DNA from 3 places in the Arthrobacter sp. MDT1-48-3 genome. Region 3 is predicted to be linked to each of the others. Evidence: riboswitches for the same ligand, from Rfam matches in the RefSeq annotation. Region 3 holds a riboswitch; each other region holds the start of a gene.

Region 1 (9,470 bases), on a different contig from region 3:
CTCCCCTGCGGAGGCACAGGCCGCAGGCGTCAGCACGGTCTACCAGGAGGTCAATCTCTGCCCCAACCTGTCGGTCGAGGAGAACATCCTCCTGGGGCGGGAGCCGCGCAGGCGCGGGGGCATCTCCTGGAAGGAGGTCCGCCGGAAGGCGAGGGAGGTCCTCGGGCAGCTCCAGCTGGGGCACATCGACCCCGGGTCCGTCCTGTCCTCCCACTCGATCGCCCTCCAGCAGCTCGTCGCGATAGCACGGGCGGTGCAGGTGGACGCCAGGGTGCTCATCCTGGACGAGCCCACCTCGAGCCTCGATGCCGACGAGGTCCAGCAACTGTTCGCGGTCATCCGGACGCTGCGCGACCGTGGCGTCGCCATCCTCTTCGTGTCCCACTTCCTCGAGCAGGTGTACGAGATCTCCGACCGCATGACCGTCCTGCGCAACGGGAAGCTGGTGGGCGAATACCTCACCCGGGACCTGCCGCGCATGGCACTCATCTCGAAGATGATCGGCAAGGAGATGGACGCCCTCGCCGAACTCGAGGACGCCGAGGGCCGCCGCCAGTCGGACCGCACGCAGGATGCCCCCTTCGTGCAGGCGGAGGGCCTCGGCCGCAAGGGCTCCGTCCGGAACGTCACCGTCGCCATCCACGCCGGCGAGATCCTCGGCCTGGCAGGATTGCTGGGTTCCGGACGCACGGAGACCGCGAGGCTGCTCTTCGGGGCCGACCGGTCCGATCAGGGCAGCCTGCGGATCGGCGGAACGGTCCGGACGCTCCGGACTCCCCGCTCCGCGATCGACCGGGGGATCGCCTTCTCCTCGGAGAACCGGAAGGAGGAAGGACTGATCGGCGACCTGTCCGTCCGCGACAACCTGGTGCTGGCCATGCAGGCCAGCAAGGGATGGCTGAGGCGGATCCCCCGGGCGACGCAGGACCAGCTGGCAGAGAAGTTCATCAGGGCCCTGGACATCCGTCCGGCCAGTAAGGACGCCCTGATTCGAAATCTGAGCGGCGGCAACCAGCAGAAGGTGCTGCTCGCCCGCTGGCTCATCACGAACCCCAGGCTGCTGATCCTCGACGAACCCACCAGGGGCATCGACATCGGCGCGAAGACGCAGATCCAGAAGCTCATCAGCACCCTCGCCTCCGACGGCATGTCCATCATCTTCATCTCGGCCGAGCTCGAGGAAGTGCTCCGGCTGAGCGATCGGATCGCCGTGCTCAAGGACCGGGAGATGGTCGCCGACCTGGCCAACGACGGAGTCACCATGGAAGACGTCATGACGATCATCGCGGGGACGAACGCATGAACGCCCTCCTGAAGCACCGGCTGACCTGGCCCGTGCTCGCACTGGTCCTCCTGCTCCTCCTCAACCAGCTCTTCCGCGCCGACTTCCTGGCCGTGCGTGTCCAGGACGGGCACCTGTTCGGGAGCCTCATCGACATCCTCCGGAACGGTGCACCGACGATCCTCATCGCCCTGGGCATGACGCTCGTCATCGCATCGCGCGGTATCGACCTGTCCGTGGGAGCCGTGGCCGCCATCTCCGGGGCGGTCTCCTGCACCTACATCTACAACTCCCCGGATCCCTCCTCCTTCCGCACGGCGGCGGTGGCGGTGGCCATCGCCGTGGCGGTGGGGCTGGCCCTCGGTCTGTGGAACGGCTTCCTCGTCTCGGTGGTCGGCATCCAGCCCATCATCGCCACCCTCGTCCTCATGACGGCCGGGCGGGGACTGGCGCAACTCGTCACCGACGGCCAGATCATCTCCGTGTCCAACGACTCCTACCAGGCGATCGGCGCCGGATTCTTCCTCGGCCTCCCGATCTCCATCCTCATCGCGGCGGTCGCCTTCGGCGTGGCCGGGCTGCTGACGCGGCGCACCGCCCTCGGAACGCTCATCGAAGCGGTGGGCATCAATCCGGTCGCCAGCAGGCTGGCAGGGCTCAACGCACGCAACATCACCTGGACCGTCTACGTCTTCAGCGGTCTGTGCGCAGCCGTCGCCGGCCTGATGATCAGTTCCAATGTGACGGCCGCGGATGCCAACAACGCCGGTCTCTACATCGAGATGGACGCCATCCTCGCCGTCGTCATCGGAGGAACCTCCCTGGCGGGGGGCCGGTACAGCCTCGTGGGTACCCTCGTCGGGGCCCTGATCATCCAGACCCTGACGACGACCGTCTACACGCTGGGGATCCCGCCCGAGGTCACCCTGGTGTTCAAGGCGCTGGTCGTCATCATCGTCTGCCTCCTCCAGTCCAGCAAGGCCCGGGCGCTGCTCGGCCGCCGCCGGCGTCCCGTGACAGAACAGTCAGAAGTGAAGGTGTCCAGCTGATGTCGGTCCTCACCCGCACCCCGGCGCCGCTGAACCGCAGCCGGATCAGCCGCCTCCAGGGCAAGGCGCGCTACGCGCCGGCACTCGCCACGACCGGGTTGTTCCTCGCGATGTTCGCCGCCGGCGCCGTGATGTACCCCGGGTTCCTCTCCGGCCAGGTGTTCCTCAACCTCCTGATCGACAACACCTTCCTGATCGTCCTCGCCGTCGGGATGACGTTCGTGATCCTCACCGGCGGGATCGACCTCTCGGTCGGATCCGTCGTCGCGCTCTCCATGATGATCGCCGCAGCACTCCTGCAGGCCGGGTGGAACCCGATAGCCGTCATCGCCCTCGTGATCCTGACGGGTGCGACCTTCGGGCTCCTCATGGGGCTGGTCATCCAGGTCTTCGAGATCCAGCCCTTCATCGTCACCCTCGCCGGGCTGTTCCTGGCACGGGGCCTCTGCTACATGATCAGCGTCGACTCGATCACCGTGACCGACCCCTTCTTCACCGCGATGGCCCAGGCGAGGATCCCGCTGGCCGACAGGCTCTTCATCTCCCCCGGCGTCGTGATCGCGCTGGTGGTCGTCGCCGTCGCCTTCTACGTCCTGCACCAGACCCGCTTCGGCCGGACGGTGTACGCGATCGGCGGCGGCGAATCCTCGGCGCTGCTCATGGGACTCGCCGTCCCCCGGACCAAGGTCCTCGTCTACGGGATCAGCGGGCTGTGCTCGGCGGTGGCCGGGATCCTCTTCTCGTTCTACAGCCTCTCCGGGTACAGCCTGGCGGGCACGGGCCTGGAACTGGACGCGATCGCCGCGGTGGTCGTGGGCGGCACCCTGCTCACCGGAGGATACGGCTACGTCCTCGGCTCCCTCGCCGGGGTGCTCATCCTCGGCATCGTCCAGACCTTCATCTCCTACGAGGGGACGCTGAGTTCCTGGTGGACGCGCATCGTGATCGGCGCGCTGCTCCTCGCCTTCATCCTGCTGCAGAAACTCTTCACGCGGAAGGCAAGGCTCACCTGACGGCCCCGCCGCACCGGTCCGCCCCGCTCCCGCGACCCAGCCGATACGCTGGAGCGCATGACTGTTCTCGTGTTCCTCGACCCGGCCCACGACGACGGCAGGGTCGTCGACGCGGCCCAGCCGCAGCTCCTGGCCACCGATCTGGGCGCCACCCGCGGTGACGGCATCTTCGAATCGCTCCTCGCCGTCGGCGGATCCCCCCGCAAGGAGCAGGCGCACCTCGCGAGACTCGCGTCGTCGGCCGCGGCCCTCGACCTGTCGGTGCCCGACGCCGAGGCCTGGAGCCGTGCCATCCGCACCGGCCTGCGGGAGTTCTCGGCGGCGGAACCTGGTGAGGACCATGCCGTCGTGAAGCTCGTCGCCACCCGCGGCGTCGAGGGTGCCGGCCGGACCACGGCCTGGGTCTCGGTGGCACCCGTTCCGGCGTCGACCCTGGCGCAGCGGGAGGCAGGCCTGAAGGTGCTGTTCCTCGAGCGCGGCTACGACAGCACGGTGGCGCAGCGTGCTCCCTGGCTGCTGATGGGGGCGAAGACGCTCTCCTACGCCGTCAACATGGCCGCCATCCGCCATGCGAAGGCGCACGGCGCCGACGACGTCATCTTCATCTCCTCGGACGGGAAGGTCCTCGAGGGCCCCACCTCCACCGTGCTCCTCGCGTACGACCGCGACGGTCGGAAGACGCTCCTCACGCCGCAGCTCGAGAGCGGCATCCTGGCGGGCACCTCCCAGAGCGCACTGTTCGCCGCAGCCCGGGAACAGGGGTGGGAGCTCGGCTACGGACCGCTGGAACCGCACCACCTCCTCGACGCCGACGCCGTGTGGCTGATCTCGAGCATCCGGCTCCTCGCGCCGGTCCTCTCGCTCGACGGCACGGAGCTCCGGACCTCCGCCGCCCTGACCGCAGAACTCACCGGACTGGTGGATCGTTTCGTGTAATCTCCACCACAAAAGGGCCCCTCTGGGGCCCTTTGCTACGTCAAACACCACTTTCCCGGCATCCGCGTTTTGACCCGACGCTTCGTGCTGCCCTACCGTTTTCCTGAAATCAAGAGTTCCAGCCATCGGCCCTGGCCGGCTGGACAGCAACCCTCTCCCGTAGTGGGGTGCTCCAGGTGAAGATTCGGCCGCCGGGCCAAGTCCCCCGGTTGGCAAGTACGGCGTCGTGCGGCCTGTCCCGAGGTAGACGGAGGACACCACCGCCACAGCGCGCACAGCCCAGAACAGCGAGCGTGTCACCCAGCAGCCAGCAGCCTCCCCCTGCCGCCATCCGGCATCCCCGAACACCCAGTGCCCGCACCCGGGCCGGCATCGAAATGAAGGACACCATGAACATCTCCCGCAAGGTCCTCGCTGCACTCACCGTGCCGCTCCTCGCCCTGACCGTCTCCTGCGGCAGTGACAGCGGAAGCACGCCCACCGAATCCGCCGACGCCCTGGCCGGCAGCGACCAGCAGTCGCTCGACCAGTACACCACCGAGGACACCACGCCGATCGACGAGATCGACACGTCCGGGCTCGGCCTCATCACCGACGGCACCCTGCGCGTCGGCACGCTCTCGGACGCCCCGCCGAACATCTTCCTCGAGGACGGTGTCTTCACCGGTTACGACAACGAACTGCTGCGCGCCATCGGCGAGAAGCTCGACCTCGAGGTCGAGTTCGCCTCCACCGACTTCTCCGCCCTCCTCGCGCAGGTCCAGAACAAGCAGTTCGACGTCGGGTCCTCCTCGATCTCGACGACGGCGGCCCGCCGCGAGAACGTCGGCTTCACCAACGGCTACGACTTCGGCTACATGGCCGTCGTCACGAAGAACGGCTCCTCGGTGAGCGGCTTCGACTCCCTCTCGGAGAGCACCCGCATCGGCGTGGTCCAGGGCACCGTCCAGGACGACTACGTCTCCAACACCCTCGGCCTCGAGCCCGTGCGCTTCCCGGACTACAACACGGTGTACGCCAACGTGAAGAACGGGCAGGTGGACGCCTGGGTCGCCCCGTCGCAGCAGGCCACCGGCCAGGTGAAGGAGGGCGACGACACCACGATCGCCGAGACCATCATCAACACGGAGAACTTCACGGCGTACGCGGTCAACAGCGAGAACCAGCCCCTCATCGACGCCCTCAACGCGGGCCTCGACGCGGTGATCGCCGACGGCACCTGGTCCGAGCTCACCAAGGAGTGGTACCCGGACCGCGAGATGCCCACCGACTGGAAGCCCGGCAGCAAAGCCGTGGACGTAAAGTAGCCGGCCCTGCATGGATGCCCTCGAACAGCTCGGCAAGACGTTCTTCGACTGGGAGGCGATGGCCGCGGTCCTGCCGGACCTCCTGACCGTCGGACTGCCCAACACCCTCCTGCTCGCCCTGGCCTCGGGGATCATCGGGACGATCGTCGGCATGCTCCTCGCGATCATGGGGATCTCCCGCAACCGGGTGCTCCGGTGGATCGCACGCATCTACACGGACATCTTCCGCGGCCTCCCCGCCGTCGTGATCATCCTGCTCATCGGACTGGGCCTCGGGCCCATCCTCCGGCAGGTCACGGGCAGCACCAGCCCCTACCCGCTGGGCATCCTCGCCCTGTCGCTGATCGCCTCGGCCTACATCGGGGAGATCTTCCGCTCCGGTATCCAGAGCGTGGAGAAGGGGCAGCTGGAGGCCTCGCGTGCACTGGGCTTCAGCTACGGCGCATCCATGCAGCTCGTGGTGGTGCCCCAGGGCGTGCGGCGCGTGCTGCCCGCCCTGGTCAACCAGTTCATCTCGCTCATCAAGGAGTCGTCGCTCATCTACTTCATCGGCCTCGTCGCCAGTGAACGCGAGCTCTTCCGGGTGGGCAACGACGCCGCGAGCAACACCGGCAACCTCTCGCCCCTGATCGCGGCCGGCGTGCTCTACCTGTGCCTGACCATCCCGCTGACGCACCTGGTCAACTTCATCGACACCAGGCTCCGCGTGGGCAGGAAGCAGAAACCGGAACCGGACGAACTGGCCGCGGTGATTCCGACGAGCGGAGGAGCGAAGGCATGAAGACCATCGAATCGGGAACACTGACGGGCAAGGGCCTGCACCTGTCCTTCGGCTCCAACCACGTGCTGCGCGGGATCGACCTGCACGTGGAACGGGGGACGACGGCGTCGGTCATCGGGCCGTCCGGCTCCGGGAAGTCCACCCTGCTGCGTGTCCTCAACCGGCTGATCGAACCCGACCAGGGCGATATCCTGCTCGACGGCCGCTCCGTCCTCAAGGACAACCCGGACGAGCTGCGCCGCCGCATCGGCATGGTGTTCCAGCAGTTCAACCTCTTCCCGCACAAGACCGTGCTGGACAACGTGTCCCTGGCGCTGCGCAAGCTCCGGAGGATGTCCGCCGGCGAAGCACGGGAGAAGGCCCTCGCCCAGCTCGACCTGGTGGGTCTCAAGCACAAGGCCGACGTCCGGCCGGGCAACCTCTCCGGCGGGCAGCAGCAGCGCGTGGCGATCGCGCGGGCCCTGGCCATGGACCCCGAGGTGATGTTCTTCGACGAGGCCACGTCCGCGCTGGACCCGGAGCTCGTGAAGGGCGTGCTCGCCCTCATGGCGGACCTCGCCTCGGCGGGCATGACCATGGTCGTCGTCACGCACGAGATGGGCTTCTCACGCAACGTCTCGGACACCGTGACGTTCATGGACGGCGGCGTCGTCGTGGAGTCGGGACCACCGTCCGCGATCTTCGACGACGCGCAGACGCCCCGCCTGAGGTCGTTCCTCTCGGACGTCCTCTAGCGGTCCTGCCGGGGCCGGGATCCGCTCGCATGCCACAGGGGCTCCGCATCCGCGGAGCCCCTGTGGCATGTCCGGCGCCTCCCGGTCAGGAGAGGAGGAAGTTCCAGGTCCCGGCCAGGACCGCCGCCGCTACCGCGCCCGCCGCGACCACGAACCCGACGGCGGCGACGCCGAGGTCGAGGGACGAGAACGTGCTGGTCCGCGCCCAGGTGCGCGTCGCACCGCCGAAACCGCGCGCCTCCATCGCCGTCGCGAGCCGCGTGGCACGCCGGATCGCCTGGACGATCAGCCCGAAGGACTGCCCCAGCAGATTCCGCGTGCGCGCGACGACGGAGCCGTCCGAACCGATGCCCCGCGCGTGGCGTGCGAGTCCGAGGGACTCCCACTCCTCCAGGAGCAGGCCCACGAGCCGCAGCGAGGCCAGCCCGCCGAGGACGAAGCGGTGCGGCAGGTGCAGCTTCTGGGCGAGGGCGTCGGCCAGGTCCGTCGGGTCCGTGGTGAGCAGGAGGAAGATGCCGGGCAGCGCGAGCGCGAGCCCCCTCAGCCCGACCGCGACCCCGGCCGCCACCGAGCCCTCGGTGAAGAGGAACGGCCCGACGTCGATCAGTACCGTTCCGCTCTTCTCCGCGAGCAGTGCGGTGCCGTAGGCGCCGATCGACGCCGCGACCAGCAGGGGCCAGATGCGCCGGGCGAGGCCCCACGCGCTGATGCCCAGCAGCGGCATCAGCGCGAGCTCGCAGGCCAGGACCACGGCGGCACTGACCCAGTCGATGCTCGCCATGAGGGCGAGCGTGACGACCGCGACGGCGAACAGCTTGGACACGGGGTTGGCCCGCAGGAGCGTCTTCCCGGTCAGCACCGGGGTCAGGTGATCGGTGCTCATCGGGCCACCAGCCGTCCCGCCCCGTCGGCGATGTGCAGGGTCCTGCCGCCGAGGGCGGCGAGGAAATCGGCGTCGTGCGTGACGGAGACGACGGCCACGCCGTCGTCGATCAGCTCGCGCAGCAGGGTGACGAGTTCGGCCCAGGTCCCGGCGTCCTGGCCGAAGGTGGGCTCGTCGAGGATCAGGAGGCGCGGGGCGGTGGCGAGCATCGTCGCGACCGACAGCCGCCGCTTCTCGCCGCCGGAGAGCGTGAACGGATTGGCCTTCAGCAGATGGGTGAGGCGGAGGCGCTCGGCCAGCTCGGTGATCCGCCGCGGATCGGCGGTCCCGCTGACGCGTCGCGGTCCGAACTCCAGTTCCTCGCCCACGGACGCCGTGAGGAACTGGTGCTCGGGCTCCTGGAAGACCGTGCCGATCCGCTGCACGAGCTGGGCCGACCGCCAGCGGAACGGGTCGCTGCCCGCCGCTCCGGCGAGCGGCGGCGCGGCGTCCACCCGGCCGGCGCGCGGCCGGAGCAGGCCGCCGAGCGTGAGCGCCGCCGTCGACTTCCCGGCGCCGTTCGGCCCGGTGATGCCCAGTGCTTCCGCCTCGTGCACCCGGAGGTCGAGGTCCTCGACGGCCGCGGGGCCCCGCTTGGTCCTGGCCACCGTGAGGGAGCGCGCCGACAGCAGCGGGCCGCCACCGGCGCCGGGTACGGGCCCTCCCAGGGGCGGCCGCCGGCCCGGGACCCAGACGCCGGCGTGCGCCAGCCCGGCACGCGTGGCCTCGTGCCCCAGGATGCCCGCGGGGGAACCGTCGGCGAGGACACCTCCCCCGGCGTCGAGCACGATCACACGGTCCACCACGTCGGCCCAGACCGCCACGCGGTGCTCGACGACGACGAGCGTGGCACCGGTGCGCTCCAGGACGCGGACGACGGCGTCCCGCACCTCGAGGACGCCGTCGGGGTCGAGGTTCGCGGTGGGTTCGTCGAGCAGGAGCAGCCCGGGCTCCATCGCGAGGACGGACGCGAGCGCGAGGCGCTGCTTCTGCCCCCCGGACAGCGCGGTGGTGGGGTGGTCGAGCGGGAGGTCGAGGCCGACGTCGTCGAGCGCCCTGCCGACGCGCTGCCAGATCTCCTCGCGGGGCACGGCGAGGTTCTCGGCGGCGAAGGCCACCTCGTCGCCGACGCGGGCGAGCACCACCTGCGTCTCGGGGTCCTGGAGCACCAGCCCAGCCCTCCCCCGCGCCGCGGCCGGGGGGACGCCGTCGAGCAGGAGTCCGCCCTCCTGCTCGCCCTCGTCCTGCGCACCGAGCACCCCGGCGAGTCCGTGCAGCACGGTCGACTTGCCCGCCCCGGACGCCCCGAGGAGCAGCACGCGCTCTCCCGGCCCGATGTCGAGGTCGAGGTGGCGTGCCGCGAAGGCCTTCCGGCCCGCGTGGCGCCAGCCCCAGCCGCGTGCGCTGACCTGCACGGCCCCCGCGGCCGGTGGGTGTGCTGCCGTC
Region 2 (9,470 bases), on a different contig from region 3:
GGGTGGACCCAGAGTCCGTGGGAGATATGGCCCACGCAATTCATCTCGAACAGGTTGAAGGCGATCTGGCGTGTCATGGGTGGACCTGGTCCTTCCGGAATGCGGGGAGCTGGGGGATGGCGTTGATGAGCTGTCGCGTGTAGTCGTGCTGCGGGGCATCGAAGACGTCGTCGACGGGGCCGTGGTCGAGGATGGCGCCGTCCTTGAGGACGAGGACCTCGCTGCTGACGTGCTGGATGACGCCGAGGTCGTGGGAGATGAAGAGGTAGCTCAGGGAGAAACGGTCCTGCAGGTCCGTCAGGAGGTCGAGGATGCGGGCCTGGACGGTGACGTCGAGGGCGGACACCGGCTCGTCGCAGATGATGACCTCGGGATCGGCCGCGAGGGTACGGGCGATGGCGACGCGCTGCCGCTGGCCCCCCGAGAGGTCCAGTGGGCGGCTGCGTGCCCTGTCCGCGGGAAGGCCGACGAGGTCCAGGAGTTCGAGGACCCGCGCCGCGAGGGCGCCCCGGGGAGTGCCGGCGGCGGCAGCTGCCTGCCCCACGACCTGACGGACCGTCTTGCGCGGGTCGAACGACTGCAGCGGATCCTGGTAGATCATCTGGACGGACCGTCGCGCCGTGAGGTCCCGGGAGGCGCGGTGCTCCTGCCAGGTACGGCCGTGCAGTCGCACGGCACCCGTGTCGGGCGCCTCGACGCCCAGCGCGATGCGCGCCACCGTGCTCTTGCCGGAGCCCGACTCGCCCACGATGCCCAGGGTGGTCCCGGCGCGGAGGGCGAAGGACACGTCGTCGACCGCTGTACGTCGGCGCCCGTCGGGCCCGGGGTAGCTCTTGCCGATGCCCTCGACCGTCAGCAGTCCCGGCGGGGACGCGGCTGCGTCGTCCCGGCTGCCGACCTCCGTGGACGTCGTGGCCGGCGTTCCGGGTCCGGGGACGGACCGGGCACCTCCCGTGAGTCGGGAGCCGCGCGACGTCCTCGACGGGATGGCGGCCAGCAGCCCCTGCGTGTAGGGATGCCGGGGATCCTGCAGGACGGCCTGGACGCTGCCCTCCTCCACGATGACGCCGTTGCGCATCACGGCGACGCGGTCGGCGAGGTCTGCGACGACCGCGAGGTCGTGACTGACGACGAGCATCCCGGTCCGGGCGCCCTTCAGCTGTCCGAGCAGCCGCAGGACCTGGGCGGCGATCGTCGCGTCCAGCGCCGTCGTCGGCTCGTCCGCGATGAGGAACCGGGGGCCCGCCGCGATGGCGGAGGCGATCAGTGCCCGCTGGCGGAGGCCGCCCGACAACTGGTGCGGGTACTGGCTCGCGCGGACCTCGGGTTCCGGGACACCGACGGACGCCAGGAGCTCCACGACGCGTTGGCGACGCCCCGTGCGGTCGAGGGTGCTGTGTAGGCAGAGGACCTCGCCCACCTCAGCGCCCACGGTCCGCAGGGAATCGAGTGAGGACAGCGCGTCCTGCAGGATGAAGCCGGCCTCCCTGCCCCGCACGCGGCTCCACTGCCGTTCTCCCCACCCCGACGCGTCCCGGCCGTCGAAGCGCAGGCTGCGGGATCCGACGTGGGCGCCGGGTCCGGTCAGTCCCACCAGGGTCCGGGCTGTCACCGACTTGCCGGATCCGGACTCGCCGACGAGCGCCAGGCATTCACCCGGCCGGATCGCCAGGCTGACGTCCCGGACGACCTCCCGCCGGTGTACGCCACGGCCGAAGGAGACCGTCAGTCCGTCGAGTTCGACGACGGGCGGCGCCGCTCGGGCCGGTGCGGCGATGGCGGCGGCGGGTGTGAGGATCGGTGTGGAGCTCATGCGAGCCTTCCTTCGGAGCGGCGCCGGAGTTCACGCCCGACGACGGTGATGGACAGGACGGTGGCGACGAGGAACGCCGCGGGGATCGTGATCATCCAGGGGGCGTTGGAGATGAAGTTGCGCCCCGCCGAGAGCATCGCACCCCACTCGGGGGCCGGGGGAGGCGTGCCGAGTCCGAGGAAGCTGAGGGACGCACCGGCACCGATGGCGGATCCCACCCCGATAGTCGCCAGGACCAGCACGGGCTTGATGACGTTCGGGACGATGTGCGTCAGGAGCACCCGCCAGGCGGGCAGCCCCAGCGTACGGGCCGCCTCGACATAGCCGGAGCGCCGGACGAGGTGCGTCTGCGCCCTGGTGATCCGGGCGTAGTAGGCGATGCTGCCCGCCCCGATCGCGAGGATCGCATTCTCCGTGCCGCCGCCGATGATGCCGATGACCACCAGAGCGAGCAGGATCTCCGGGATGGCGAGGGTGACGTCGAGGAAGCGCATCACGGATGCCTCGACCAGGCGCCCGTTGAGCCCGGCGAGGAGACCGATGGCCGTCCCGCCCAGCACGCCGATCGCCGTCGCGCCGAGACCGATGTACAGCGAGGTGGCAGCACCGTGCACGATCCGGGAGTAGTTGTCCGCGCCGGAGTCGTCGGTACCGAACCAGGCCGTCCCGTTCGGCGCTTCGAAGCTCCGGGAGGGATCCACCGCGTACGGATCGGCCGGGGAGAGCAGACCCGGTGCCAGGACCGCCGCCGCGAGCCACAGGAGGAAGGCCGAGGCCAGCAGGATGCCGGGCCTGATGCGTCGCGCTCGCCGGGCGCGGACCCCGCGGTGGACGGGGTGGACGGGGACCGTAGGAGAAGCCGGAGGCGTCGGCGCCAGGGGAACCGCGTCGGGGGGAGCAGTGCGCGAGGTGATGCTCATGCCGTCACCACTTTCGGGTCGATGAGCGTGTAGAGGAGGTCGATCACCAGGTTGACCACCACGTACACCGCGGCGGAGAGCAGCACGATGCCGATGATGACGGGGAGGTCCTTGTTGTAGACGGAGGCCAGTGTCAGCGAACCGATGCCCTGCCGGCTGAACAGGGTCTCGACGATCACCGATCCGCCGAGGAGCGCGGCGACGACGAATCCTGACATCGTCATCACCGGGATGGCGGCATGCCGGAGTGCGTGCCGCACACGCACCGGGAGGTCGCGCATCCCGCGGGACCTCGCCGTGAGGATGAAGGGTTGCTCCAGGACGTCCTCGAGTTCGTTGCGGAGGACCTGCGAGAGCGCCCCGAAGACGGCGAGGCCCAGCGTGAACGCCGGCAGGACCAGTGCCGCCACGCCCTGATTGCCACCGATCGGGAACCAGCGCAGAGAGAACGAGAAGACGATCAGCAGGGCGAACCCGATGATGAAGGTCGGTGTCGCGGCGAGGACCACTTCGACGCCGGAGACGATCGACCGGATCCAGTTCGCCCGCTGCGCGGACAGGACGGCGACGGCGAGGGTCAGCGGGAGGGCGACGGCGACGGCGGCTGCCGCGAGGGCCGCCGTCGCGCCGATCTGCTGGCCGATGGCATCCGTGACGGGCAGCCGGAGCCGGTAGGACTGGCCCAGGTCACCCTGCAGCAGGTTGCCGAGGTAGCTGCCGTACTGCACGATGAACGGCTGGTCGAGGAGGTAGTCGCTGCGGACCTGGGCGAGGGTCTCGGCCGTGGGCCGCGCGTCCGGACCGCCGAGGATCAGCAGAGCGGTGTCGCCCGGGATCAGGTAGACCGCGAGGAAGGTCAGCGTTGCCGCGCCCCAGAGCACGCCGATGCCGACCAGCAGGCGCGTGAGGATGCGTCGGAGGATCGGCACCTACTCCGCCTTCCACGCGTAGGTCAGGACGGGCACGGGGTGGGACGTGTCGACGGCGACATCATGGACCGTCTTGGCGTACGCGAACTGGCTCGGATTCTCGTAGAGGGGCACGCCGGGCACGATCTCGAGCAGCCGGTGCTGCGCCTTCGAGTACGCTTCCTCAGCCTCCGGTCCGTCGTCGGACCCGCGGGCCGTCAGGAGCAGTTCGTCCAGCGCCGGATCGTCGACGTAGGACGAGTTCTGGCCGATCCGTTCGCCGGTGATCTCCGAGGAGTGGTACCGGATGAACAGGACGTCGGTGGTGTTGGTGTGCCACACGCCGGCCAGCGCGTCGTAGTCACCGGCGTAGCGCAATTCGCTGAGCTGCGCCTGCGGCAGCTGGATGATCTGGAGGTCGAAGCCGACCTTGCGGGCCTCGCCCTGCAGTTGGACCAGCAGGGGACTCGGCGTCGAGCTCTCCACCGTCGGTACCTCGACGACCAGCCGTCGGCCGTCCTTCGTGCGGAAGCCCTCGCCGTCGCGCTCGGACCAGCCTGCGTCGTCGAGCAGCTGGTTCGCGCGCTCGGGATCGTGGGTGAGCGTCCCCTCGACGGTCGGGTCGTAGTACTTGCTCTCCTTCGAGAGGAACCCGTCGATCGGCGTGTAGGTGCCGAAGCCCAGGCTCTCGGTGACCGCAGCGGTGTCCACGGCGGCGGCGAAGGCCTGGCGGACGGCGAGGTCGTCGAACGGCGCGCGGCTGAGGTTGAAGCTCAGCACGTAGGGGCTGCCGGTGCGGGGGAGGTTCTCGTAGGTGAAGTTCGGGTCTGCCTGGACAGCCGCCGCGTTCTGGGGCGCGAGGTTCTCGGTCAGGTCGTACTGCCCGGAGACGAGGGACTGGTGCCGGATCACCGGCTCGCCGACGAGGGTCACCTCGATGCCGTCGAGATATGCCTCGCCGTCACCCTCGAGCCACTCCGGCGCCCAGTCGTAGCCCTCGCGCTTCGTGTAGGTGATGCTCTGGCCCGGCTGGTAGTCCGCGACGGTGAAGGGGCCGGTCCCGATCGGCTGCTGGCACAGGGTCTCGGGAGCCTCCGCGATGGCCTTGCCCGAGTTCATCCCGAGCCAGGATTGCGCGAGGGTGTAGAGGAACGGGGTGTAGGGGTATTCGAGGTGGGCCTCGAAGGTGTACTCGTCCAGGACCGTGCCGTCCACGTAGGGGGCGATGTACGCGGCGGCGAGCGGTGACTTCGTCGCGGGGTCCCGCATGTGCTCGAAGTTCTGGCCGAGGACCTCCGCGTTCCACGGCGAGCCGTCGCTGAAGGTGACGCCCTCCTTGAGGTGGAAGGTGTAGGTCCTGCCGTCCTCCGAGATGTCCCATGATTCCGCGAGGTAGGGCGCGATGTCCCCGTTCTCGTCCAGCGTCACCACGTTGTCGTAGATCAGGCGTCCCAGGAACTGCTGCTGGGTCGCCGAGATGCCGTGGCCGTCGAGGCACCCCGGTTCGGCCGAGATCGACACGTCCAGGACCCCTCCGGACACGGGCTCACCGGCCGCCTCCGAGGTGGAGGCCGCCGGCCCGGCGCAGCCACTGACAAGGGCCACCAGGGCGACGGCCGATAACGTGGTGAGCCGGCGGACCGGCCGGTGATTCCGGGCAGGGGGAATTACGGATGCATTCATGGAGAATTCCTCTGAGGGGTCCGGTGCCGCGCACGGCGGAATTCACCGGAAAAGGGGAGAAAGGAGCAACAGGATGCGCTGGACGCGCAGGGCCTGCTAAGGGAGGGGGAGGGCGTTACAGCTCACGGGAGTGCCTTTCGGTGTGCTCTTGCCCGCGCCGGACGGGCACTCACGTGCCATGGCGAAGGCCGCTTCGTCATCCGAACCACCCAGGAACATGGGGTTGGTGTGCGGTCCAGTCGGAGCTTTCCGACCGCATCTCTTGAAGCTGGATTCAATATAGGCAGGGAGACGGGCGGTCCTGCGAATAAGAAGAAATATGACCGGGACCTGCGATACCCGCGCAGTGTCCCGTCGAATACCTGGCGGACAGGGAATACGACAGCAGGGGAGCCGGTGCCGCACCTGATTCCGGCATCAGCCGATGACGACGCCCCCGTCGTCGTCGATCCGCCAGCCGGGGTTGAAGGCGATCTCCCAGACGACATCGTTCGGATCCCGGACCAGGGCGTGGAAGATGCCCCCGAAGGAGCCGTCGCGGGGCTCCTTGAGGATGGTCCCGCCGGCGTCCGCCATCCTGGCCACCAGCCGGCGGACCTCGTCGGGGCTGCCGACATTGTGCGACAGCGTCATCCCGGACGGTACGGGCGCCGCAGCGAGCCCGACGTCCTGCGCGAACTTGTCGGAGCGGAACAGCCCCAGGAGCAGACCGGGCGCCACCCGGTAGAAGATGATCTCCTCCGGGACGTCGAGCGCAGGGGACCAGCCCAATCCGCTGTAGAACGATCGCGCGGCGTCGAGGTCGCGGGTGGCGACCGTGACGAAGTGCAGTTGCTGGTCCATGGCGCGAGCATAGTCGGCACGGCCGGTGCCTTGGGCCTTCCCGGACAGGACCGGGGGGTGCGGAGACCCTTGACGCCGCGGCAGGCCTGAGACCGCGACGGTCCTCGGCGGGGAAGCCCACGTCACCCCGGGTGCTCAGGTCACCGCCGACGCGACGTGCCGACGTCGATCACCGCCCGTGACACGACCACCGATATCACGACCACGGGGTGAGGGCACGTTCCTGCTGCTCGCCGTCGATGACGAGATCGAGCCGCTCGTCGAGGAACGCGACGTAGCCCTGCACCTCGGCCGCGTCACTCAGGGGGTGTTCGTACTGCCACGCGATGTCATCCACCCTCCTGTCTCCCACCATCGCGGAGTACCAGGTCGCGTAGCCCTTGTACGAGCACATGGACCGTGTCGAGCTGGGCTCGAGCGGCGCCACGACGTCCTCGACCGGAAGGTAGTACCGGGCGGGCAGGGTCGTCTCGAACAGCATCCGCGCCCGGGTGGTGTCGGCGAGGATGTGTCCGTCGAGCATCAGCTGCACGTGTCGGGAGGTGCCTCGGATGTCGATGCGGCCGTACGGGTCGTGCGGATGGCTGATGATCTCGTCGTCCTCCTCGAACCAGCTGTCGAAGTCGGCGAATGCGAGGATCACGTAGTCGTCGAGGCCGGGGTCGCGTGCGCGGAATCCGGACGCGACGGCCTCCGTTCCAGCGACGCGTATCCCGACCGGCTCGCCCGCGGTCGTGCGCACGTCGAAGGGGATACGCGGGTCGAACACGGGAATCGTCGACAGGTCGGGCAGCATGAATCCGACCGGACCGTTCTCGGGTGGCGGTGGGGTGCGGGGCGAGATCTCGGCGCGGATGTCCTGGTACGGGACGGCGTACCCGGGCACGACCCTGCGCGGCTCCCACACGAGCATCGCGTGCGTCGTGTCCACGACAGTCTGTCCGCCGAGCGTGGCGCGGACGCGCTTCGCGGTCGGCTCGTATCTCAGCTTCTGGAGCAGTTGCCCCATCACGTCCCGCATGAGCACGCCGGTCGCATCGGTGTCGTGGTTGGCCGGGGATACGGGAGGGCTCGACATGCACTCACGGTAGACCTGCGTCGCCGCTGCCGATAGAGGCCGATGGCGGCGGCCGCAGCAGGCGCACCGGGACCGAGCACGGCCGATCGGGTGAGCGTCGGACAGGCTGCCCGTACCCGACAGCGACTAGTGGGTGGTGTGCAGGCGGCGCCCGCGCACATGTGCGGGCGTCAGGGCGAAGAACAGGTCGCGCAGGCCGGGCGCCCACGGCTCCTCGGCTGCTGTACCCCACAACGTGGTGAGGAGTTCAGGATCTTCGACGCGGGCCGCCGGCCCGTTCACCAGGACGGTCCAACCGCTCTGCGTGGTCCTGTCCGTGGAATGGGTCTGGACTGCAGCGTGCTCCAGATGGCTGGTGGCGATGATGCCGTCGGCCCTGGTCCTGACGTACACGCGCTCATCGAGCACGAAGTAGTTGACGGGGAAGATCTCCAGCAGCCCATCCCGGAAGAATCTCAGCCGCCCCGTCGACTGCGTGGTCACCAACGCCCAGCATTGCGACGGCGTGAGTGCGTCCGAGGCATGCATCAGGGCCGCAAGACCCTGATGTGCCCTCCATCAGCCGGACCGGCGGCGGCATCCGCCCAGCACCCGACGGGAGCGCCTCGGAGCAGATCCCAGCATTCGTGAGCAGCACGAGCGTCGGTCCGTGCAGGTCCTGCGTCCATGGACCGGGAGTACGAAGCGGGCGCCACGCCGACCGGGGCCCGCCGACCCTGTTATCGTCCAACGATGAGGTCTCGTCCTGATCGACGGAGCGTGCGGCATGGTCACCTACCCTGAGGAGCCGCCCCTGGGCGCGGTTGTGCAACCACCGGCTCCGGCGGGGGTGGAGAACCTCCTGGCTGCCTTCGCTGCCATCGCGGACGACCTGGGACTCGACACCGTCCTGGAACGTGTCATCGAAGCGGCGTGTCAGCTGGTCGATGCACGCTTCGGTGCCCTCGGCGTCGTCGGTCCGGACCGGATGCTCAGCCACTTCATCACCGTCGGTCTCGAGGAGGAGGACATTCGGCGCATCGGTCCGCTCCCGACGGGGCACGGCGTCCTGGGATTGCTGATCACCGAGCCGCACCCCGTCCGTCTCTCGGATCTGCGCGAGCACCCCCTCGCCTATGGATTCCCGGCCGATCACCCTCAGATGACTTCGTTCCTGGGCGTGCCGATCCGCATCCATGACCGGGTGTTCGGCAACCTGTACCTGACGGAGAAAAACGGGGGGACGGATTTCTCCGCCGCAGATGAGCAGCTCGTGGTCTCGCTCGCCTCCGCCGCGGGCGTCGCGATAGAGAACTCGCGCCTCTTCGAGGAATCGAACCGGCGGACACGATGGCTGGAAGGCGGGCTCAACGCGGTGAGGGAACTCCTCGGGGAGCACGACGGATCCAGCAATGACCTCGAGATCATCGCTACCCATGCACTCGACGCCTCGCACAGTATCCTCGCCGCCGTCCTCAGGACGTTCGGCAACGAACGGGAGATGATCTGCGAAGCCGTCGACGGCGTCGAGGCCGCGGCCCTCCTGGGACGACGAAGCCACGATGCCGGACTGATGGACCGGCTGCCGACCACCCTGTCACCGGTCCTGCTGAATGCTGAGGACGTCGCGGCGGTACTCCCCGGGGCTGCGGCAGGCACCATCGGGACGGCACTGTGCTGCAGGCTCGCCGGCGCGGGGGACCGGCGTTTCCTCGTCATCGGCCGCCCGCCCGGCGCGACGCCCTTCTCGGATGTCGATCACGGGATGATGCGCACCTTCGCCTCCCATGTGTCCCTGGCCCTCGAACTGCTGCGGATCCACCGGCAGCGGGAACAGGAAGCTGTCTTCGGCGACCGGGACCGGATCGCCCGAGACCTGCACGACCTGGTCATCCAGCGGCTCTTCGCGGCCGGCCTGAGCATTCAGAGCCTGCGGAAGTACACTCCGGATGCGGAAGCGCTGAACCGCATCTCGGCAGTGACGAAGGAACTGGATGCGACGATCAGGGAGCTGCGCGACACCATCTACTCGCTCCGCTCCGTCCCGCAGGTCGCCCCGACCTTCACCTCCACGGTGTTCTCCCTCGTCGCCGATGCCTTCGACGGCCACGACCTCGACCCGGTCCTGCAACTCTCCGGCCCCCTGGATACGTCAGTGGACGACGAGCGAGCCGACCATGTGCGGGCCGTGCTGCTCGAGGGGCTGGCCAATGCGCTGCGTCATGCCGAGGCGCGCACGATCACCG
Region 3 (9,470 bases):
TCAGCCGCGCCGAAGCCCGACGCCGGCTCTGGCTGGCCGAGGTACTGCTTCCCGGGATCTCGCCGACCGGAGCGCCACTGCCACCCCGTCGGGAGATCGTGGGCGCCGCCACAGGTGCGTGCCTTGTCAGCGCCCGGGCCGCCACGATCGTGTGCCAGGCGCTGCAGCGGGTGGAATCGTTCGCAGCACCCCACCAGCTCGACGCGATGGAACACCACCTCACCCAGCAGGCCATCGAATCCGACGAGGACATCCTCCGCGTCCTGGCACGCCGCTGGGAGGACACGCTCGACCAGGACGGATCAGAACCCTCGGACAAAGTACTGCACGCACGCCAGGGCGTCTTCCTCAAAGGCCGACGCCACGGACTGCACGTGCTCGAGATCGGCGCCACGGACGAACAATACGAACACCTCTCCACCGTCATGAACACCACCACCGATCCGCGGGTGCTCCAGAGCCAGAGCGGTGACGCAGGAGTCACCGGATCTACCGGTGCAGCGGACGGCACATGTGCCGGAGGCAGACCTGGCCCGAATGCCAGTCCAGCCTCCGATCCTGGTGCCGATCCTGGTGCCGATTCCGGCTCGGATCACGGCTCGGATCCTGGTGCCGGTTTGCACGGTCGTCTCGGCGGACCGACGAGGGCCCAGGCACTTCTCGATGGGCTCGTCACGGCCTGCAAGATCGCCCTCACCACCACGGGACTCCCCGCGACCGGCGGACACCGTGCTCAGGTCATGGTCACCATCGACTACAAAGACCTGATCGGCGACCTCCAGCACGTGAAGCGCCCCGGCCATGCCGGTGATTCAAGCCAGGCCGGTGATTCAAGCCAGGCCGGTCACGCAGGTCATCCGGGTGAGATCAGTCAGGGCGGGCACGCAGGTCGTGCGGGTCAGATCAGTCAGGCCGGTCACACGGGTCATGCCGGTTATGGAGTGTTCAGCGAACAAATCAGCGCCAGGACCATCAGGACATTGGCGTGCGATGCCGACCTCATCCCTCTCGTCCTGGGGAGCAGTAGTCAGGTCCTCGACATCGGACGAGCTCAACGGCTCTTTCCACCCCACCTTCGACGGGCCCTGGTCGCCCGGGACAAGGGCTGCGCCTTCCCGGACTGCACCATCCCCGCCAGCTGGTGCGAAGCACACCATATGACCCCGTGGTCCCGTGGCGGAGAGACCAATATCAGCAACGGCGTCCTGCTCTGCACCCGGCACCACCACGTCATCCACCAGGGCCTCTGGACCGTCGAACCGCGCAACGGCATCCCCTGGTTCCACGCCCCCGGCAACCCCGGCCGGGCGGGCACGCCCCGACAGAACACCTACCGGCAAGCCGGAAGAATGCTTTACGACAAGCAACCGGACCAGGCAATCAGCTACACCCGCACCGACCCGGACCCGCGGCGCTGAATCACTGGCCCAACACGGCGGCACTGACCCAGCAGTACTGGGCAGCGGTATTGAACAGCGGTATTGAACAGCACAGGAATACCCTGCGGACGGCGCGCTCACCCCGCGGGCCGTCCGCATAGTGCCGGCACAGTCCTAGAGAGCAGCCTCGATGGCGTCCGCGATCGGCGTCTCGCCGCTGTTGAACTGGATGGTCTTGTCCACCGTGCCGAGGTTGCCGAGGACGACTGCGGCAACATGCGCAACGTCCTCACGCGGCACTGAATCCTGCTGCGGCTTGTCCGAGACCTCGATCTTCCCCGTACCAGGATCGGTGGTGAGGGCACCGGGGCCCAGGATCGTCCAGGCGAGTTCGGAGTTGCGCAGGTGCTCGTCCGCAGCAGCCTTCGCCTCCGCATAGTGGAAGAACCCGTTGTCCTCGGGCACACCGTGATTCTTGCTCGCGCCGAGGTAGGACACCATGACGTACCGTCCGACCGAGGCTTCCTGTGCTGCATCCATCGAACGGATTGCTGCATCCCGGTCCACGGCGTACGTGGCCTCGGGGCTGCTGCCACCGGCACCGGCAGACCACACGACGGCGTCGTGCCCGCGGAAGACGTCGGCCATCTGCGCCACCGACAGCTCGGACACGTCGGCCACCACGGGCGTGCCGCCCGCCTGCTCGACGTCGGAAGCATGGTCCTGGGTGCGGAAGATCGAACTGACCTGATGACCCTGGCCCGTGAGGATCTTCGTGAGGTGCAGCGCTACTTTTCCGTGCCCACCGATGATGGCTACGCGTGACATGGGAACTCCTTCTGGTCGTCGGATGTCTTGGTTCCGACGCTAGTCCCCGGTTGTGGGGGCTGGCCACCCATACGAAAGTGTTCAGCCCCCAGCGCACGCCTATTCCCGCATGCCGGTCGAAATGCCGGGCAGATGCCGGCCCAGCTTGTACTCAGTCAAAGAACGAACCCCGACGGCGCGGTTACGCAGTGCGTCAGGGACGGACGGGCTGAAGGCGGAAGCTCGCGCCGCGGTGCTCCTCAGGCAACCGGTCGCCCTTGCCGAACAGCTTCTGGCGCAGCGTCCCCTCGGCATATTCCGTCGGATACGCTCCGCGCTTCTGCAGCTCCGGGACCACATGCGTGATGACGTCCTCGAAGGATCCGGGTGTGATCGCGTATGCGAGGTTGAATCCGTCCACGTCGGTCTCCTCCACCCACGCCTGGAGCTCGTCCGCGACCTGCTTGCCCGACCCCACGATCCGCGGACCCAGTCCACCGATTCCCGCCCACTCGGCGATGTCCCGCACGGTCCACGGCGCGCCGTCGTCGTTCACCTTCTGGAAGGTGGCCACAGCGGAGTGGATGGCGTTCGACTTCACGGCGCCGAGCGGTTCGTCGGGGCCGTAGACGGACAGGTCCACACCGAACCAGCCGGAGACGAGCACGAGCGCTCCCTCGTAGCTGACGTACTTCTGGTATTCGGCGTGCTTCGCCTTGGCCTTCTCCTCCGTCTCGTCCGTGATCACGGTGAGCAGCGTGTAGATCCGCACCGAGTAGCGGTCGCGACCCTCGGCCTCGACGGCGTCGCGGATCTTCTTCACCACGTCCTTCAGGATCTCCTTGGTCGGTGCACCCACGAAGACCGCCTCGGCGTTGCCCGCCGCGAAGGCGATCCCTCGCGAGGACGCTCCGGCCTGGAAGATGACGGGGGTGCGCTGCGGCGAGGGCTCGCTGAGGTGGATGCCCGGGACGGTGAAGTAGGTGCCGTCGTGGTTGATGTCGTGCACCTTGGCCGGGTCCGTGAAGACACCGGTTTCGCGGTCACGCACGACGGCGTCGTCCTCCCAGGATCCCTCGAGCAGCTTGTAGAGGACCTCGAGGTATTCATCCGCGTGGTTGTAGCGCTCGTCGTGCTCGAGCTGGTCCTCGTTGCCCATGTTGCGCGCAGCGGAGGGCAGGTAGCCGGTCACCACGTTCCAGCCGACCCTGCCGTTGGTGAGGTGGTCCAGCGTGGAGAGCCTGCGCGCGAACGGATACGGGTGCTCGTAGGCGGTGCCGGCGGTGACGCCGAACCCGAGGTGTTCGGTGACGAGTGCCATGGCGGACACGAGCAGGAACGGATCGTTGACCGGGGTCTGCGTACCCTGCCGCAGGGTCGCTTCGTTGGATCCGCCGTAGACGTCGTAGGTGCCGAGGACGTCGGCGATGAAGATGCCGTCGAACAGGCCCTTCTCCAGCGTCTTCGCCAGATCGGCCCAGTAGCGCAGGTCCTTGTAGCGCCACGACTGGTCCTCCGGATGGCGCCAGAGACCGGGTGACTGGTGGCCCACGCAGTTCATGTCGAAGGCGTTGAAGCGGATACGGCGCGGTGATACGGGCATGGGAGGTCCTCACGTCGGGGCACTGCCGTGGGGAAGCGCCATACTTGCCCGGCTGGTGCAGCCCGGGCCGAATCCTCACCTGGGGCACCCCACTACAGCGAGAGGGTTGCCGTCCAACAAACCAGGGTTTTGCGTTGGAACTCTTGATTCTGCTGACGAGCGTAGAGGCCCGCCTGCATCACCGTCCAGACGCACCTGTCACAGAGCGTCACGATCAGCATGCCTTCCCTGGCGCACGGTGGAACCCGGCGCCGGAACCGTGCGTCGTCGTTTCATCAGGGTGGGCCTCGCACAGCTGTCCTCGGTCCCGGATCGCGGTCCCTGGCTCGACGCTCGAAACCCGCGATCTCACGCGGCGCGATGTCAGCGCAAGTAGGACGCCCCGTTGGCATCCACGACGGTGCCGCTGACCCACAGCGGCGCATCGGTGGCGAGCCAGGCCACGGCCTGCGCCACCTCCTCCGGGGTCGCCACGCGATCGAACGGACTCTGGGCACGCACGGCATCTCCCCCGGGGCCGTCGAGCACAGTCCGTCCCATGTCCGTCTCGACGAAGCCGGGCGCCACCGCTGCAGCGAGGATGCCGTGCGGCGCAAGCGCGACGGCGAGGGACTGCGTCATCGAGTGCAGGGCCGCCTTGCTCGCACCGTAGGCCGGCGTGGCGGGCTCACCCCGGTAGGCGCCTCGAGATCCGACACTGATGAGCCGTCCGCCGTTCGGCCCCGACGGCCGGTCGAGCAGCCGGCGCGCCACCAGCCAGGCCAGGTTCGCCGGCCCCACCAGATTGACGTCGAGCGTCCGCCGCCATGCTCGCTGCCAGTCCTCGAAGGACACCGTGTCGACAGGATGCGCCTCGAAGATGCCCGCATTGTTCACGAGCACATCGATCCCGCCGAGGTCCCGGGTGGCAGCATCGACGAGCTGCCGGCACGCCTCGGGATCGGCGACGTCCCCGATCGCGACGGCGTGTCCCGTACCCGGCAACGCCTCCCGGACGGCCTCGGCGGCCTGCAGATCGCGACCGGCGTGCACGCATACGCGATGTCCCCTGCCGGCGAGCTCGTGCGCGATCGCCGCACCGATACCGCGACTTGCTCCCGTCACCAGAATGCTCAGTGTCATGAACGAGACGCTACCCGCTGCCTAGGGGCCCGGAACGAGAACCATACCGTGGACGCGCAGCCGACTTCGGGGGTGCACCTTGCTACGCTGACACACCATTGCCCCTGTTCCTCCGGTAAGGACCACGATGGACCCATTCAGCGCCCACCTCGACAAGGGGATCCTGTGGCTGCGGTGGAGGCGCGGTGTCGAGATCACCCATCCTCACGCTGTCGCCGCCGCTCGCGCCCTGGCCGAGTTCCACGGCCCGGCAACACTGCCGCTGCTGGTGCACATGCACGGCATCACCGGCATCACCCCCGAGGCACGCGTCGGCATGGCCGCCTACCGCGGCTTCTCGAGAGTGGCACTCGTGGGTGAGGACGCCGTCGACGAGGTGATGTCCGGCTTCTCCCACCGCTCCCCCACCGACACGCGCTTCTTCACCTCCGAGGCGGAAGCGGTCGCCTGGCTGCTCAACGGAAGCTCCGTCCGGCAGGGTCTCACGCCGGCCCCACGCGACTAGGACACGACGGGCGCGCAGCGCCACGGCACGCCGGCCCCACGCGACCAGGACACGACGGGCGCGCAGCGCCACGGCACGCCGGCCCCACGCGACCAGGACACGACGGGCGCGCAGCGCCACGGCACGCCGGCCCCACGCGACTAGGACACGACGGGCGCGCAGCGCCACGGCACGACGACGCACCGGATCCGCGGCACGACGGCGTCCGGATCCGTCGCAGGACATCCTTCCCACATCGCGGAACGGCAGCCATGGACAGCAGTGTCGCGCGCGTGCTGCGCCGGGCGGCACAACGCACCCCTGGGCGTTGACCGCCCTGCAGGCCGGGTGCCACAGTGACAAACATGAGTACCGGAAACAACGAGATCCAGGTCAGCAACAACGAGGACGAGAGCCGCTACACGGCGAGCCTCGACGGGGAACCGGCGGGCGTCGCCGTCTACGAACGCTCCGGCGACACCATCGTCTTCACGCACACTGTCGTGGACGAGGACGTCGAGGGCCACGGAGTGGGCAGCACCCTGGTCCGGTACGCGCTCGACGACGCCCGCACCCAGCACCTCACGGTGGTGCCGAGGTGCGAGTTCGTCGCGGCCTTCATCGCCGACCATCCCGAGTACCAGGACCTCGTCGGCTGACCCCCCGGAGCTTCCGTCCGTCCCGGCGTGCGCAGGCGGGTTCTCCCGGACTAGGCCGCACCTCGGACCTCATGGCCCAGCGCCACATCGATCAGCACCTCGGCCGCCTGCCGCGCCTGGACCGCCGCGTCGACGGTGCCGGCGATCGCCGCCGTCGTCTGTGCGCCTTCGGCGAGGATCGACAGTTGTGGTCCGAGGTAGGGCGGTGCGCCCGCGTCCTCGGCCAGCTTCCCCACGTACTCCTGGAACGACTCCTTGTGCTGCCGTGCGTAATCGGCAACGTCAGGACTCACGGCGCCGAGTTCGGCGAAGCTGTTCACGAAGCCGCAGCCACGGAAGGAGTCCTCGCCGAACCACTGCGCGAGGTAGTCGAAGATCGCGAGCAGGCGGGCGCGCGGCGTCGGAGCCTGCCGCACCGTCGCGTCCAGCCCTTCGGCCCAGGACCGGTGCCGGCGCTCGAGGACGGCCATGACGATGCTCCCCTTGGACGGGAACTCCTGGTAGAGCTTCTTGAGCGAGACACCCGCCGCTGCGCGCAGTTCGTCCATGCCGACGGCCTGGATCCCCCGCGCGTTGTAGAGCTCGTCGGCGCTCGCCACGATCCGTGTGCGGGCCTCGGAAATATTCATGAAGCCATTCTACTTGAATGGAGAACGATCGTTCTATACGATGTGATCACCGAGAGAGAACGAACGTTCTCTCCGCTCGAGACAAGGACCAGGAACATGGGCTTCATCAAGGTCGGCACCGAGAACACCACGGACATCGAGCTCTACTACGAGGACCACGGCACGGGCCAGCCCGTCGTTCTGATCCACGGCTATCCCCTCGACGGCGGCTCGTGGGAGAAGCAGACCGCCGCCCTCCTGACCGCCGGATACCGCGTCATCACGTACGACCGCCGCGGCTTCGGGAAGTCGAGCAAGCCCACCACCGGCTACGACTACGACACGTTCGCAGCCGATCTCAACACCGTGCTCGAGACGCTCGACCTGCACGACGCCGTCCTCGTCGGCTTCTCGATGGGGACCGGGGAGGTCGGTCGCTACATCGGCACCTATGGGGAGTCGAGGATCGCGAAGGCGGTCTTCCTCGCCTCGCTCGAACCGTTCCTCCTCCAGACCGACGACAACCCGACCGGCGTCCCCTCGACCGTCTTCGACGGCATCCGCAGCGCGGCCATCGAGGACCGCTACGCCTGGTTCACCAACTTCTACGACGACTTCTTCAACACCGACAACTTCCTCGGCAACCGCCTCAGCGAGGAAGCACTGCGCAACGCGTGGAACGTCGCCTCGGGGTCGTCCTGGTACGCGTCGTTCGCCGTCGTCGACTCCTGGCTCACCGACTTCCGCTCCGACGTCGAGAAGGTCACCGTGCCTGCGCTGATCGTGCACGGCACCGATGACCGCATCCTGCCGATCGACGCGACGGGGCGCGAATTCACCAAGCGCCTCCCCTCCGCCGAGTACGTCGAGATCGAGGATGCACCGCACGGCATGCTCTGGACCCACGGCGCCGAGATCAATGAGGTCCTGCTCCGCTTCCTCGCCAAGTAACCCCACCGCACTGCGGGCGCCGGTCCCCGGACCGGCGCCCGCAGTGTCTCCGGACGCCGATTGTGGAACGGTTCCCCGCGACGCCCGTCGATAGGGCGAATCGGGATCAGCGGAGCTCGGCGGCCTGCCGCCGGAGGTGGGCATGGAGTCCGCCATAGGCGTCGACGGCGGGGAAGAGCGCCTTGGGTGCCTTCACGACGACGCTGTAGTTGGCGTCGACCGCGTTGGCGATCGGGGCGAGCGCGGTCTGCGTCAGGAGCTGGTAGGCGTCGAGGTGGTGCAGCCCGAAGAGTTCGCCGAACCACCGCACCATCTCGAGTTGGCCGATACGCCACGAATCCTCCATGGGCCGGGAGGACCCGACGGCCATCCAGTGGTAGTCGGTCTCGAGCCGCGGCCAGGACGGCGCCCCGCCCTTGATGAGTTCCACGATGATCGTCGAGTGCATGGCGCCCTCGACGGCGGTGCCGCAGGCCTCCCCCTCGCCCTGGCGATAGTGTCCGTCGCCGATGGAGAACAGCGCACCCTCGACGTTCACGCCGAGGTAGACCGTGGTGCCGGGCTTGACGTCCGGCGCGTCCATGTTGCCGCCGAACCGCTCCGGTACGAGCGAGGAGCGCACCTCACCCCCGGGCGGCGCGACGCCGACGGTGCCGAGCATCGGCTCGAGCGGGAGCGCCACCTCGAAGTCCCCGAGCCGCGACTGGAAGCCGACCGTCCGGCGCTCGGTGTCGACCTGGTAGATCCACGTGATGTCCGGCAACGGCTCCTGCAGGGTGGCGGTGCGGTCGGTACTGGTCAGCCCTCCGAAGAACGGGATGGTGGCCGAGGCACCGTACGAGCGGGCCGGCGTGAGGTCCACGATGTGCAGCGCGAGGGTGTCACCGGGTTCGGCGCCCTCCACGTGGAACGGGCCGGTCTGCGGATTGATGAAGTTGAGGTCCACCTTCTCGCCGGACACGTCGTCCACCGAGGTCAGCGCATTGTTGAAGGCGTCCTCGGACCAGAGTCGGAGTGCGGTGCCGGGCCGGACGGTCAGCACGGGTGCGCTGCCACCGAAGGTGTACACGAGCTGGTCCCGCCGAGGGTGGTACTCGATGATCTCCATGACCGGATGCTACGGGGCGGCCCCTGCCCGGACAAGGGCCGGGACCACCCCGCGGCCGGCCGGGTCACCTCGCGACGGAGAGGGAGGAGAGCAGGTCGTCGAGACGCTCGTAGCCTTCGTTGACGCCGGCCTCCATGCCGCTGCTGATCATCGCGTCACGCGCCTCCACAGCGAGGAACACGGAACGCCCGGAGCATCTCGTCCGCCCGTCGCCGAGGTCCTCGAACGTCATGCTCTCGAGGCTGACATGGTGCGGCGCGCCGTCGAACTCGAACGTCTGGATGATCCGTTCCGGCGCGATCACGGTGTGGAAGATGCCGCGGAAGCCGTAGGCGTTGCCTTCGCCGTCGCGATGTGTGTAGGCATAGATGCCGCCTGTCACGGCGTCGAAGTCCACGATCTCCGTGGTGATGCGGTGCGGGCCGAGCCACTGCCGCACGAGGTCCGGCTCGGTGAACGCCCGGAAGACGAGGTCCCGCGGGGCGTCGAACTCGCGGACGATGTCGACGAACGGCTGGTCCGGTTGCGCGGCGATGGAGGTTGGATTGCTCATGATCGTTCCTTGCTGTGCTGGTCCTTCAGGGTCGAGAGGACGCCGTCGAGCCGTCGGTACTGCCGCTCGGCCTCCAGGCGATAGGTGTCGATCCAGCCCGTCAGCGCTTCGAGTGCGGCCGGATCGAGGTGGCAGGGACGGCGTTGCCCGTCCCGCGTGCGGGTGATGAGGCCGGCCTGCTCGAGCACCTGGATGT

Evidence for each region. A riboswitch is a leader RNA that binds a small molecule or an ion and turns the genes downstream of it on or off. The one in region 3 is predicted to bind S-adenosylmethionine.
Region 1: linked by a shared signal. The riboswitch ahead of ACX80L_RS02800 (transporter substrate-binding domain-containing protein) and the one ahead of ACX80L_RS07225 (LLM class flavin-dependent oxidoreductase) in region 3 are both predicted to bind S-adenosylmethionine.
Region 2: linked by a shared signal. The riboswitch ahead of ACX80L_RS17570 (ABC transporter substrate-binding protein) and the one ahead of ACX80L_RS07225 (LLM class flavin-dependent oxidoreductase) in region 3 are both predicted to bind S-adenosylmethionine.

Annotation. Positions count from the first base shown of each region.
Region 1 is NZ_JBTNDL010000001.1:575,433-584,902, forward strand. Features, by position in the region: gene ACX80L_RS02780 (ATP-binding cassette domain-containing protein) at 1-1,303, shown strand, start outside; gene ACX80L_RS02785 (ABC transporter permease) at 1,300-2,331, shown strand; gene yjfF (galactofuranose ABC transporter, permease protein YjfF) at 2,331-3,344, shown strand; gene ACX80L_RS02795 (aminodeoxychorismate lyase) at 3,402-4,280, shown strand; SAM riboswitch class IV at 4,388-4,505, shown strand; gene ACX80L_RS02800 (transporter substrate-binding domain-containing protein) at 4,670-5,587, shown strand; gene ACX80L_RS02805 (amino acid ABC transporter permease) at 5,598-6,368, shown strand; gene ACX80L_RS02810 (amino acid ABC transporter ATP-binding protein) at 6,365-7,102, shown strand; gene ACX80L_RS02815 (energy-coupling factor transporter transmembrane component T family protein) at 7,188-7,985, opposite strand; gene ACX80L_RS02820 (ABC transporter ATP-binding protein) at 7,982-9,470, opposite strand, start outside; gene ACX80L_RS02825 (ECF transporter S component) at 9,469-9,470, opposite strand, start outside.
Region 2 is NZ_JBTNDL010000014.1:44,901-54,370, forward strand. Features, by position in the region: gene ACX80L_RS17550 (LLM class flavin-dependent oxidoreductase) at 1-77, opposite strand, end outside; gene ACX80L_RS17555 (dipeptide ABC transporter ATP-binding protein) at 74-1,813, opposite strand; gene ACX80L_RS17560 (ABC transporter permease) at 1,810-2,733, opposite strand; gene ACX80L_RS17565 (ABC transporter permease) at 2,730-3,662, opposite strand; gene ACX80L_RS17570 (ABC transporter substrate-binding protein) at 3,663-5,324, opposite strand; SAM riboswitch class IV at 5,464-5,592, opposite strand; gene ACX80L_RS17575 (VOC family protein) at 5,742-6,167, opposite strand; gene ACX80L_RS17580 (DUF427 domain-containing protein) at 6,364-7,245, opposite strand; gene ACX80L_RS17585 (pyridoxamine 5'-phosphate oxidase family protein) at 7,372-7,773, opposite strand; gene ACX80L_RS17590 (GAF domain-containing sensor histidine kinase) at 8,012-9,470, shown strand, end outside.
Region 3 is NZ_JBTNDL010000002.1:510,059-519,528, forward strand. Features, by position in the region: gene ACX80L_RS07215 (HNH endonuclease) at 1-1,418, shown strand, start outside; gene ACX80L_RS07220 (NAD(P)H-binding protein) at 1,554-2,207, opposite strand; gene ACX80L_RS07225 (LLM class flavin-dependent oxidoreductase) at 2,401-3,789, opposite strand; SAM riboswitch class IV at 3,825-3,938, opposite strand; gene ACX80L_RS07230 (SDR family oxidoreductase) at 4,153-4,911, opposite strand; gene ACX80L_RS07235 (SpoIIAA family protein) at 5,039-5,416, shown strand; gene ACX80L_RS07240 (GNAT family N-acetyltransferase) at 5,761-6,054, shown strand; gene ACX80L_RS07245 (TetR/AcrR family transcriptional regulator) at 6,105-6,683, opposite strand; gene ACX80L_RS07250 (alpha/beta fold hydrolase) at 6,780-7,613, shown strand; gene ACX80L_RS07255 (acetamidase/formamidase family protein) at 7,720-8,721, opposite strand; gene ACX80L_RS07260 (SRPBCC family protein) at 8,786-9,274, opposite strand; gene ACX80L_RS07265 (ArsR/SmtB family transcription factor) at 9,271-9,470, opposite strand, start outside.